3 regions of the Comamonas sp. GCA5 genome follow, and region 3 is predicted to be linked to each of the others. Evidence: predicted binding sites of a transcription regulator. Region 3 holds the regulator's gene; each other region holds the start of a gene.
What was found. Region 3 encodes HrcA, which represses chaperone genes, less so after heat shock. Its sites were predicted from a motif close to TTAGCACTCNNNNNNNNNGAGTGCTAA; they were not measured.
Positions count from the first base shown of each region.

Region 1: the regulator HrcA is predicted to act here: its motif matches at 717-743, upstream of rpoH (RNA polymerase sigma factor RpoH).
Region 2: the regulator HrcA is predicted to act here: its motif matches at 1,645-1,671, upstream of groES (co-chaperone GroES).

Region 1 is NZ_JAZHFR010000020.1:18,725-23,098, forward strand. Features, by position in the region: gene SJH88_RS07135 (methionine ABC transporter permease) at 1-618, shown strand, start outside; gene rpoH (RNA polymerase sigma factor RpoH) at 774-1,718, shown strand; partial or broken gene SJH88_RS07145 (Bug family tripartite tricarboxylate transporter substrate binding protein) at 1,848-2,848, shown strand; gene SJH88_RS07150 (putative bifunctional diguanylate cyclase/phosphodiesterase) at 2,930-4,374, opposite strand, start outside.
Region 2 is NZ_JAZHFR010000029.1:9,964-14,337, reverse strand. Features, by position in the region: gene groL (chaperonin GroEL) at 1-1,157, opposite strand, end outside; gene groES (co-chaperone GroES) at 1,260-1,550, opposite strand; gene SJH88_RS09145 (RrF2 family transcriptional regulator) at 1,859-2,308, opposite strand; gene SJH88_RS09140 (NnrS family protein) at 2,310-3,545, opposite strand; gene napE (periplasmic nitrate reductase, NapE protein) at 3,894-4,052, shown strand; gene SJH88_RS09130 (chaperone NapD) at 4,066-4,341, shown strand; gene napA (periplasmic nitrate reductase subunit alpha) at 4,334-4,374, shown strand, end outside.
Region 3 is NZ_JAZHFR010000008.1:24,637-29,010, forward strand. Features, by position in the region: tRNA gene SJH88_RS03350 (tRNA-Ile) at 313-391, opposite strand; gene hrcA (heat-inducible transcriptional repressor HrcA) at 651-1,658, opposite strand; gene SJH88_RS03360 (NAD kinase) at 1,688-2,590, shown strand; partial or broken gene recN (DNA repair protein RecN) at 2,593-4,250, shown strand; gene rapZ (RNase adapter RapZ) at 4,277-4,374, shown strand, end outside.

The DNA of each region.
Region 1 (4,374 bases), on a different contig from region 3:
GCCGAAACCCTGTTGATGGTGGGTATCTCCTCGCTGATCGCCATCAGCCTGGGGCTGCTACTCGCCATCGTGCTCACCATAACCGGCCCGCGCGGTCTGTACACCCGGCCGCGCTTTTACAAAGGGCTGTCGGTAACGGTGAACATCTTTCGCGCCATTCCCTTCATCATCCTGCTGGTGGCCTTGCTGCCTGTCACCCGCAGCATCGTCGGCACCACCTTGGGCACCTGGGCGGCCGTGGTGCCGCTGTCGGTCAATCTGATCCCCTTCTATGCCCGCATCGCCCAGGTCAGCCTGAACGATGTGGATCCGGGCCTGGTGGAAGCCGCACGCGCCATGGGCTGCAAGCGCTGGCACATCGTGCGCCATGTGCTGCTGCCCGAAGCCCTGCCCGGCATCATCGGCGGCATGACGGTGAGCGTGATCGCCATGGTCAACGCCTCGGCCATGGCCGGTGCCGTGGGCGCTGGTGGCCTGGGCGACCTGGCCATCCGCTACGGCTACGAACGCTATGAAACCCTGGTGATGTTCGAAGTCATCGTGATCCTGGTGGCGCTGGTGTCCATCGTGCAGTTCGCCGGCGAGTTCCTGTCGCGGCGCGTCAACCACCGGCACTGATCCAGCATACCGGCAGGGCCGCATGCCTTGGCCTCCACATCCGTGCGGCTACTCTGCCTGCTATTTCCCGCTGCCGCCAAAGCTTGGGAACTTATGACTTAGCACTCAATCACAGAGAGTGCTAACATGAAGCAATGGATGAAAGGATGACTGCAATGACCTATACCACCGGCACCGTTGCGGCTTCGGCCTTGGCACCTGCAAATCCTTGGGCCTTGGTGCCACCTCTGGGCAATCTGGATGCCTACATCACGGCCGTGAACCGGCTGCCCATGCTCACCCAAGAGGAAGAGCAGGACTACGCCCGCAAGCTCAAAGAACACAACGACCTGGATGCCGCCGGGCGCCTGATCATGTCCCACCTGCGTCTGGTGGTCTCCATCTCGCGCCAGTATCTGGGCTATGGCCTGCCCCAAGGCGACCTGATCCAGGAAGGCAACGTCGGCTTGATGAAAGCCGTCAAGCGCTTTGACCCCGCACAGAATGTGCGCCTGGTCAGCTATGCCATGCACTGGATCAAGGCAGAGATCCACGAATACATTCTGAAGAACTGGCGCATGGTCAAGGTGGCCACCACCAAGGCACAGCGCAAGCTGTTCTTCAACCTGCGCTCCATGAAGCAAGGCATGCAGGCCGATGCCGCCCTGGACGACGAACTGACCCTGCGCGATACGCTGACCGAGCAGCAGATCGACGCCATGGCCGCCAAACTGAACGTCAAGCGTGAAGAGGTCATGGAGATGGAAACACGCCTGGCCGGTGGTGACGTCTTGCTGGACCCTTCGCCCAGCGATGATGGCGAGCATGCCTTCGGCCCGATTGCCTACCTGTCCGACGCTGCGCACGAACCCACGCAGATGATCGAGTCGCGCCAGCGCGATGTGCTGGCCACCGACGGCATCGCCCAGGCGCTGGACAGCCTGGATGCCCGCAGCCGCCGTATCGTGGAAGAACGCTGGCTGAAGGTCAACGACGATGGCTCCGGGGGTATGACCCTGCACGAACTGGCCGCCGAGTACGGCGTGAGCGCCGAGCGCATTCGCCAGATCGAGGTAGCGGCCATGAAAAAGATGAAAAAAGCGCTGACTGAGTTTGCCTGAATGTGCTGCTGCACCATCTGGCCTACACCGGCCAGATGACAGCCCCACCAAGCCCGGATAATTTCCGGGTTTTGTTTTTTCCACCCAAGCCCATAGATTTCTCGCAGCTTCTCCGCATCCATCGCCACCATGAACTTTCTCCGCCCCTTCACCCGACGTTCTGTCCTGGCTGCAGGCACCGCATTGGTAGCAGCCGCCAGCACCCATCTGGCCTTTGCTGCCGACTGGCCATCCAAGCCCGTGCGCATCGTGGTGGGCTTCCCGGGGGGCTCCTCGCCGGACCTGACCGCCCGCACCTTTGCCGATCCTCTGTCCAAGCTGCTGGGGCAACCCGTCATCGTGGAAAACAAGGTGGGCGCAGGTGGCAACATTGGTGCCGCCGAAGTGGCCCGCGCCAAGGACGACCACACCATCGGCCTGATGATCAACGGCAACATGACGATTGCCAAAATCCTCAACCCTGCGGCCCCCTACGACCCGCTCAAGGATCTGGCTCCACTCTCGCTCATCGGGGTGTCCCCGCTGGTGCTGACCGCGCCAGTCGAGCAAGCTGGTGTGCCCAAGAACGTCGATGCCAAGGCCTTCTTTGCGGCTGCACGCGCCGCCGGTGACAAGTGGAGCTATGGCACTCCGGGGATTGGCACCATCGGCCATCTGGGCACCGAACTGCTCAAGGCCCGCAGCGGCATCGCCCCGATCCATATCCCCTACAGCGGCTACCCCCAGGTTGCCACCGCCATGCTGGGCGGTCAGCTGCAGATGGCCCTGCTGCCACCAGCGCTGGCACTGTCCCAGGCGCAAGCCGGCAAATTGCGGCTGATTGGTGTGACGTCCAGCGGGCGCAGCGCGCTGGCTCCCGGGGTACCCAGCCTGGTGGAAGCAGGCATCAAAGACTTTGACCTGCAGATCTGGAATGCGTTTGCGGCCCCCGCAGCATGCCTGAGGCCCTGCGCACCAAGCTGGCTGGCATGCTGGTAGAAATTGCTCGCACCCCGGAAGTGCGCGAAAAGCTGTTTCAGCAGGGCTGGCAGATGGTGGCCACCTCGCCCGAAGGTTTGGCCAACCGTGTGCAGAAAGACACCCAGGAACTCAGCCGCCTGATCAAGGAACAGAAGATCAGCAACCAGTAAATCGCACACCCCCTGGATCGCCAAGCCGTCCCTCTGTGGCGGCTTTTTTTGGCCAGTCCACTCGGTGCGTGCGGTGCTCACTCACAGGTGCTGCACACGCCAGGCATCAAACTGTGACGCGCTCATGGCCTTGGACGACAGCCAGCCCTGGTAGCACCGGCACCCCAGCTTTTCCAGTTGCGCCCGCTGGGCCTCGGTCTCCACCCCCTCGGCCACCATGTCCAGCTCCAGGGCATGGCACAGCTGCACCATGGCGCCCAGCAACTTGTCCCGCAGGCGACCGGCACGCATGAAATCCTTGCCCAGCTTCAAGCGACGGACCGGCAAGAACTGCAAATAGGCCAGCGATGAATGCCCGTTGCCAAAATCATCCAGCGCCAGCCCCACCCCCAGCTCCGCCAGCTCTCCCAGCACACGGCAGGCATGCTCCGGGTCCTGCATGGCCTGGGACTCGGTCACTTCCAGCTCCAGCCAGTGGGCTGGTACCTGGTGCCGCACCAGGGCCGCACGCACCTGGTCCACCAGGTTGTGCTGGCGCAGTTGCTGGGGCGAAAGGTTGATCGCCACCCGCACGGGACGCTCGTGGTCCATCCATGCGCGGATCTGCCGGCATGCGGCATCCAGCACGTAGCTGCCAAGCCCCAAGATCAATCCCGAAGACTCGGCGACCGGAATGAAGCGATCCGGCGGGATCTCCCCCAGCACAGGATCGGTCCAGCGCAGCAGGGCTTCCACACCACAGACCTTGCCTGTGGCCGTTTCGATCTGGGGTTGGTAATGCAACTGAATGCCGCCATAGCCCAGGGCCAGCCGCAGGCGCTCCGACAACAGCACTTTCTCGGCCATGGCGTGTCCCATGCTTTCCTCATAGAACACAAAATTGCCGCGACCGCGTTCCTTGGCGCGGTACATCGCCATATCCGCACAGCGCATCAAGCTGGGAGGATCGCGTGCGTCCAGCGGAGAGAGGCCCACCCCGATGCTGGTGCCAAACTCGAGTTGCACCTGCCCCCACGCACAAGGCGCCTGCATGGCATGCAGGATCTGTTCGGCCCACTGGGCCGCAACGTCGGCATCGGCATGGGGCAACAGCACGGCAAACTCGTCGCCCCCCAGGCGTGCCAGCCAGCCCTGGCTGCGCAGCACCGCTTTCAGGCGCTTGGCCACTTCCTGCAGCACATGGTCGCCTGCCGGGTGGCCATAACCATCATTGATGGCCTTGAAATTGTCCAGGTCCAGCAAAAGCAGGGCCGATGGCTCGCCCGTGACCTGGGCCTGCTGCATGCACTCCTGCAAGTGCTGCTGGAATACCCAACGGTTGCCCAGGCCTGTGAGCGTGTCGTGCGTGGCCTGGTACTGCATGCGCTCTTCCATGCGCCGCATGTCGGTGACATCCCGCACAAAAGCCGCCACCAAGGGCTGCCCCTTGCGCAAGAAGCTGCCCAGGGCGATGTCCACAGGAATGTGCACCCGGTCTTTGCGCTGCAGCCACAGGATGCGCCCCTGCCCCATGTTGTGCCTGCGCG
Region 2 (4,374 bases), on a different contig from region 3:
TCGGTGGCAGCGCCCACCTTGATCACGGCCACACCGCCGGCCAGCTTGGCCACGCGTTCTTGCAGCTTTTCGCGGTCGTAGTCGGACGTGGCTTCTTCGATCTGGATGCGGATTTGCTTCACGCGGGCTTCGATTTCGTCAGCCTGGCCAGCACCGTCGATGATGGTGGTGTTTTCCTTGCCGATTTCCACGCGGGCAGCCTGGCCCAGGTCTTCCAGGGTCACCTTGTCCAGGGTCAGGCCCACTTCTTCAGCGATGACCTTGCCGCCGGTCAGGATGGCGATGTCTTCCAGCATGGCCTTGCGGCGGTCGCCGAAGCCAGGGGCCTTCACGGCCACAACCTTCAGCACGCCACGGATGGTGTTCACCACCAGGGTCGCCAGGGCTTCGCCTTCGACGTCTTCGGCAATGATCAGCAGGGGACGGCCGGCCTTGGCGACTTGCTCCAGCGTGGGCAGCAGGTCACGGATGTTGCTGATCTTCTTGTCGAACAGCAGCACGAAGGGGTTGTCCAGAATCGCGGCTTGCTTTTCGGGGTTGTTGATGAAGTAGGGCGACAGGTAGCCGCGGTCGAATTGCATGCCTTCCACGACATCCAGTTCGTTGGCCAGGCTCTTGCCTTCTTCCACGGTGATCACGCCTTCCTTGCCGACCTTGTCCATGGCCTGGGCAATGATTTCGCCCACGTCGGAGTCAGAGTTGGCGGAAATGGTGCCGACTTGGGCGATTTCCTTGGAGGTGGTGGTGGCCTTGGATTGCTTCTTCAGCTCTTCCACCAGGGCGGCGACAGCCTTGTCGATACCGCGCTTCAGGTCCATGGGGTTCAGACCGGCGGCCACGTACTTGGAGCCTTCGCGCACGATGGCTTGGGCCAGCACGGTGGCGGTGGTGGTGCCGTCACCGGCGATGTCGTTGGTCTTGGAAGCCACTTCCTTCACGAGCTGGGCGCCCATGTTCTGCAGCTTGTCCTTCAGTTCCACTTCCTTGGCCACGGACACACCGTCCTTGGTCACGGTGGGGGCGCCGAAGGAGCGCTCCAGCACCACGTTGCGGCCCTTGGGGCCCAGTGTCACCTTGACCGCGTTGGCCAGGATGTTCACGCCTTCCACCATGCGAGCACGTGCTTCGCCACCAAATACTACGTCTTTAGCTGCCATTTTTGGCTCCTACAAATCTGGTTCAAATTGGCTGCTAGCCCTTGTGCATCAAGCGCTAACAGCTATGAAATTTCAAAGTTCTGAAGAGGATCGCGCTGCGATTTACTTTTCAACGACCGCAAACAGGTCGTCTTCTTTCATCACCAGCAGCTCGTTGCCGTCAACCTTCACGGTCTGGCCGGAGTACTTGCCGAACAGCACGCGGTCGCCCACCTTCACGTTCAGAGCGATGTGCTCGCCCTTGTCATTGCGCTTGCCGGGGCCGACGGCCAGCACTTCGCCTTGGTCAGGCTTTTCGGCGGCGTTGTCAGGGATAAAGATGCCCGAAGCGGTCTTGGTTTCGTTTTCCAGGCGCTTGACGATCACGCGGTCGTGCAGAGGACGCAGGTTCATAACATCTCCTAGGTATCAATCAACAAGGTTGAAGAGGTCCGCCACGCTGTCGCAAATGGACACAGTGGCTTGAAAAAGCTGTGGAACGGTGCTGTTAGCACTCAACCCCATCGAGTGCTAATAATAAGGGAAAAATTTTGGATTTCAAGGGGAGGGTGTTCCACGCTGGCGCTATGCAATCTCTGTGTAGAGTGGCGCCGGACCCGATGGCGAGGTTGGCTGTCAATAAAATTCTTTACAAAACAACGGCTTGAGAATTTTGCGCTGAACATCCCTTGACTCGGGCCGATGTCTCTGAGCGCTGCGCGTCAACGGCTGATGGCGATGGGCTGGGTCCACTGCGCCAGGACCGGCAAGCCGGGGCGGGCGATCACATCGGCCAGCGTGTAGCAATCCAGGTGCTGCCAAAACGCCTTCAGTGCCCCATTCAGGATGCAGGTCAGCGCACAGCCGCCGGTCAGCCGGCAGTGGTTGTTGGGCCCCAGGCATTCGACGAGGTTGAAGTCGGGTTCAATGCTGCGCACCACCGCCCCCAGCGGGATTTCCTGGGGGGATTTGCTCAGGTGCAACCCGCCGTTTTTCCCGCGCACGGTGGTGATCCACCCTTGTTGCGCCAGCAATTGGGACACTTTCATCAAGTGGGCCTGCGAGATATCGAAGGCTTTGGCAATTTCGCTGATGGTGCACAGGCGCTCGCTGTGGGCGCCGGTGTAGATCAGGACCCGCAGCGCATAGTCGGTGAGTGTGGTCAGGCGCATCTTAGTGAGGCCGGCGTTGGAGGGGGACGGGTTTTCCGGGGCGCTGGTCAGCACGTGGGCGCACCAGCATCGGAAGGAAGCGCCATAAGTAAACGGCAAATGCCAAGACCCAGCATGCGGCGCTGGCATGCAGCCAGGGCACGGCGTGGGTGCTGGCGCCCAGGGTCACCAGGCGCAAGACAACGGCGCAGAACACCAGTCCATAGCTGCACACCATGCTGCGGTCGGCGACCAATGCTCGCCCGGTGTGACCCAGGGCCGTGCGCGTGATCATGCCGACGATGAGGGCGCCAAATCCGGCCATGCCGAGCAGGTGGACCGGCCAGGACATGCGTGCCGTCCAGCCCAGGGCGTAGGCGGCTGCGGCCCACAGGCCCAGTCCCAGCCCGGCATAGCCCAGGTACAGGATCCAGAGCAATGGCGTGCGCAGCACGGCCCAGGGCTTCCAGGCCATCACGTGCCAAAGGGTGAGCAGCCCGGCCGCGGCGAAAAGCGGGGCGGCCCATGGACCAGGACCGAATTGCCACACCAGGATGCCGCAAGCGGCCAATCCCGCCTGCCATTGACCGCTGCGCGTGTGCCGCGACACGGTGAGTTGCGGGAGTGCCCGCGTGGCAAAAAATGGAATCACCCGCCTGGCAATCAGCAAGGCAATGGCGGCCATGCACAGCATGCCCGTGAAGAAATAGTGCATCACCACGCTGTAGTCGAGCTGGTGCCAGCAGGCGTAGAGGTACGCCGCGTTGGCGCTGCCCATGCCGAGCAGCAGCAGAACCAGGAGGTAGTTGTGCCGGCTTTGGCGTGCGAGCAGGCAGCGGCCTATCGCCAGTGCTGCCATGGCGATGAACAGCAGGTCGGCAGTGCTTGCCACCGCAAAGGCGATGGCACCGGGCCAAAGAAAGCCCAGGCGTGCGGTGGCCCAGAGCAGCACCAGTGTTCCCAGTGCAGGGCCTTGCAAGGGATTCATGCCCGTCCAGTTGCTGGTGGCGGTCAGCAGAAAACCCACCGTGATGGCAGCAATGAATCCCCAGAACATTTCATGGGCGTGCCAGAAGACCCCGGCCATCACGCCCTGCAGCAGCGAGGGGGCAAACACCCAGAGCGATACCGCCACCATGGCCCAGAGGGCGCCACACAGGTACAGCGGCCGAAACCCCAGTTCCAGAAAGGCCACCAGGGACGGTCGCTGCGGCGGTTCTGGCGTGGACGGTTCCTGGATTTTCAGAAGGCTAGTCATTGCAGTTTTTTCAATAAATACAAAACCTGCATCCAGGGTAGATGTTTCTGAATATTTCTGTTTGAAATAATTATTTTTATTTGATTTAAATCATTTTTAATTGTTTGATTGATGTATGAGTTGCTGTGGATATTGCGGTTATCGATAGAGATTTTCGAATGGAGCGGATGGTTGCCGTGTTTTTAAATGGGCGAAGGCCAGGTTTGAATATCGATTTGATGCGCATCAATTGAATGTTTGATCAATGTCTTTAAAATCGGTGCAAGTGTTCATGGCTGTGCGGGTTGGGGCGGATGGAAAGTCTTGCCAAGCCTCCGTAGCCTGCACAGTCATCCAGAAAGGTGGCACATGCTTGAGAAAAAGAATCCCACGACGCGCAAAGAAGAATTGCGCAGCTTCGCTTTCCTGACGGTGGTGATGGCGCCGGTGTTGGCCGGTTTGATCATTGCTGGCTACGGCTTCCTGGTCTGGATCTTCCAGATGTTTGCGGGTCCTCCGCATGCCTGAAGCCCCGCATTCAATGGCCGATGAGCTACACATTGCCAGCCTGGTGGTCCATGTCCTGCCGCAGGCGCTGGATCCCGTCGGGCAGGCGCTGACCACGATGGGACCTGTTCAAGTGCATGGCACCCATCCAGACGGCAAGCTGGTGGTCACCCTGGAGGGTCCCAGCGCCGACTTCATCCTGGATCAGGTGGCACACATTCGGTTGATCGATGGCGTACTGAACGTCTCTCTGGTGTACCAGCACGCAGAACCCCGGCAATTACTTAACGAGGGAGTCTCCCATGACTAGCACCCGTCGCGATTTCGTTCGTCAAACTGCCGC
Region 3 (4,374 bases):
CACGCCCTGCTTCAGAACACACGGTAGCGCCGAAGTTCCGCAGCGCCCGCGCGCCCCGCCGTAAGCACCATGGGCAGCAGGGGCTCCCGCTCGAACCCACAGGCCCCAGGCCCACACACGCATTGCCCCCCGGCCCCCGGGCGGCAGCAATCATCAGCCCGTCAACTAGACAAAACTCCACGTATTCCGATCACTTTAGGCAGCATTTGCGCAATCCGACAGATCACCCCTTAGAAATGCAAATACAGGTGATCGATGCAACGACAAAATAAAAAAGCCAACCGCCTAAGAGGTTGGCTTTTTTATTCAATTTGGTGGGCCTCCCGTGAGTCGAACACGGCACCAACGGATTATGAGTCCGCTGCTCTAACCAAGCATGAGCTAGAGGCCCGAAACTTCACCAAAAACTGCCAAACTAGCAATCTCCGGGTCTGCCGTTCTCTGGACCAGACATGAACCAGACAACGGTTTTAACTACCCAATCAGGCTGAAATTAACCAGCCTAACCCTTTGAAACTTGAGCACAACTCACTTTTGCTTCTCTACGATGTAGAAGAATTATGAGTCCCATGTTCCAACCAACTGAGCTAACGCCCCAACCGGGCTTGCCAACCCATGGTCGGGCCCGCAAAGCCTGCGCATTGTAACGGCTAGCGATGGTGGCTCAGCGCATTGCTGACCAGCTTGGAAGTGATGTCCACAATCTGGATCATCTTGTCGTAGGGCATGCGCGTCGGGCCGATCACCCCCAGGGTGCCCACCACCTGCCCATCGACCTCGTAGGGGGCACTCACGACCGACAGCTCCTCGAACGGCACCACCTGGCTCTCACCACCGATGTAGATGCGCACCCCCTCGGCCTTGCTGGAGAAGTCCAGCAGGTGCAGCAACTGGGTCTTTTGCTCGAACAGGTCGAAGGCGCGGCGCAGGTTGCCCATGTCGCTGGAAAAGTCGCTGACGGACAGCAGGTTGCGCTCACCGGAGATGATGACCTGGTCCTGGAGGTCGGGACTCATGGCCTCGGCGCTGATGTTCACGGCCGCCTGCATCAGGTGGGCAACCTCTCCGCGCAGTTGTTCCACCTCCTGCTTGATGCGCTCGCGCACCTGCTCGATGTCCAGGCCGGCGTAATGCGCGTTCAGAAAATTGGAGGCTTCCAGCAGTTGGGCCGAGGAGAAATCGGCATCCGTGAAGATCACACGGTTTTGCACATCGCCCTGGGGCGAGACGATGATGACCAGCACGCGCCGTTCGGACAGCTTCACGAACTCCAGGTGCTTGAACACCGAGCTGCTGCGCGGCGCCATGACCACGCCCACGAACTGGGACATGTTGGACAGCAGCTGCGCCGCATTCGCAATCACCTTCTGGGGCTGCTCGGCCGCCAGGGCCGGCGTCACCAGGCTGCCTTGCTGCACGGTCAGCATGGTGTCCACAAACAGGCGGTAGCCGCGGGCGGTGGGAATGCGCCCGGCCGAGGTGTGGGGGCTGGCGATCAGGCCCAGCTCCTCCAGGTCGGACATCACGTTGCGGATGGTCGCGGGCGACAATTCCAGGCCCGAGGCGCGCGACAAAGTGCGCGACCCCACCGGCTGGCCGTCGGCAATGTAGCGCTCGACCAGCGCTTTCAACAACAACTTGGCACGTTCATCGAGCATGCACAGATTTTAATGATGTAATTTCCTTTATGACGTCCAAGTTTCGCCACGTTGCCTTGGTTGGGAAATACCAAGCCTCTACCGCCTCCGACGCTTCCACGGCCCAGTCCCGTGAGGTCTTGCAGGACATTGCCGACTTTTTGCAGACGCAGGGCTGTGAAGTCATCGTGGAGGCAGAAACCGCCGCACACACCGGCCTGCACCAGCGCCTGCCCAGCATGGATGTGGATGGCCTGGGCCGGCATTGCGACGTGGGCATCGTGGTGGGGGGCGATGGCACCATGCTGGGCATCGGTCGCCACCTGGCCCGGTACGGCACTCCGCTGATCGGCATCAACCAGGGGCGCCTGGGCTTCATCACCGACATTGCACTAGACGACTACCAGCATGTGTTGCAGCCCATGCTGCACGGCCAGTACGAGGAGGATGCCCGCCCGCTGATGCATGCGCGCGTGGTGCGCAACGAGCAGTGCGTGTTCGAGGCCCTGGCCATGAACGACGTGGTGGTCAACCGCGGCGGCACCTCGGGCATGGTGGAGTTGCGCGTGGAAGTCGATGGGCGCTTTCTGTCCAACCAGCGCGCCGACGGCCTGATCGTCGCCACGCCCACTGGCTCCACGGCCTACACCCTGTCCGTCGGCGGTCCGCTGATGCACCCCTCCATCCCGGCCTGGCTGATGGCGCCCATCGCGCCGCACACCCTGTCCAACCGCCCCATCGTGCTGTCCGACCAGACGGAAGTGATGATGGAAGTGGTCGGTGGCCGCGACGTCAGCGCGAATTTCGACATGCAGTCGCTGGCCTCGCTGCTGCACGGCGACCGCATCTACGTGCGCCGCTCGGCCTACAGCGTGCACTTTCTGCACCCCGTGGGCTGGAACTACTTTTCCACGCTGCGCAAGAAGCTGGGCTGGAACGAAGGGGGCTATTGAACATGGCGCTCAAGCGGATTGCACTGCGCGACTTCGTCATCGTGCAGCAGCTCGACCTGGATCTGCACACCGGATTCACCGTGCTGACGGGCGAGACCGGCGCCGGCAAATCGATCCTGATCGACGCCTTGCAGCTGGTGCTGGGCAGCCGCGCCGACCCAGGCGTGGTGCGTGAGGGTGCCAGCCAGGCCGACATCAGCGCCGAATTCGACTGCCCCACCCACCTGCAGCTGTGGCTGGAGGAAGGCGGCTTTGCCCAGGAAGACAGCCTGCTGCTGCGCCGCGTGATCGACACCCAGGGCCGCAGCCGCGCCTGGATCAATGGGGCCCCGCCACCGCCACGCAGCTGCGCGGCCTGGGCGAGGCCCTGCTGGACATCCATGGCCAGCATGCCTGGCAAAGCCTGACGCGGGCCGACGCGGTGCGCGAGCTGCTGGATGCCTACGCCGGCGTCAGCACCCAGGCCCTGCGCCAGCACTGGATGGTCTGGCGCGCCGCCGCCAAGGATCTGGAGCATGCGATCGCGGCCCAGGACACCGTGCAGCGCGAGCGCGAGCGCCTGCAGTGGCAGATCGGCGAGCTGGACAAGCTCAGCCCCGTCGCCGACGAATGGGACGAGCTGAACACCCAGCACACGCGCCTGTCCCATGCCCAGGCACTGCTGGAGACGGCACAGGGCGCCCTGTTCCTGCTGGAAGATGACGAGGCCGGCATCAGCAGCCCGCTGGGGCGCGCGCAGGACATGCTGCAGGACAAGGAGCACCTGGAGCCCGAGTTCCAGGCGATCGCCGATGTGCTGGCTTCCAGCCTGGCACAGATCAACGACGCCCAGCACTCGCTGCAGATCTATCTGCGCCGCACCGAGCTGGACCCTGACAAGCTGACCGAGCTGGACGAGCGCCTGTCGCTGTGGATGCAGCTGGCGCGCCGCTACAAGCGCACCCCCGAGGAGCTGCCCGGCCTGCTGCAGTCCTGGCGCGACGAGCTGCGCCAGCTGGATGCGGTGGTCGACATCGGCCGCCTGCGCCAGGCCGAGCAACGCACCCACGAGGCCTACCAGGCCGCCGCCCGCGAGCTCTCGCAGCAGCGCGCCAAGGCCGCGCCCAAGCTGTCGCGCGCCATCACCCAGTCCATGCAGGGCCTGGGCATGCAGGGCGGCAAATTCGAGGTGCAGCTGGACAAGCTGACCGAGCCCAGCCCCCACGGCGTGGACAGCGTGCAGTTCCTGGTGGCCGGCCACCCGGGCGCCACGCCCAAGCCGATCGGCAAGGTGGCCTCGGGCGGCGAGCTGTCCCGCCTGTCGCTGGCGATTGCCGTCACCACCAGCCAGCTGGGCCAGGCCGGCACGCTGATTTTTGACGAGGTGGATTCCGGCGTCGGCGGCGCCGTGGCCGAAACCGTGGGCAAGCTGATGCGCGCCCTGGGGCGCGACCGCCAGGTGCTGGCCGTCACCCACCTGCCCCAGGTGGCCGCCTGTGCTGACCACCACTACGTGGTCGCCAAGAAGCGCGACAAGGGCGGCACCAGCAGCTCGGTCACGCCCACCGATGCCACGCAGCGCGAGCGCGAGATTGCGCGCATGCTGGGCGGGGAGAAGATCTCCGACACCACCATGGCCCACGCCCGCGAGATGCTGCTGCAGGCTGCCCACACCCCCTAACCCCCTCGATCACGCAAAGGCAGGCTATGACGGATTTGGAAATTGTGCTGATCACCGGCATGTCGGGCTCCGGCAAGTCGGTCGCACTCCACGCCCTGGAAGACGCGGGCTACTACTGCGTGGA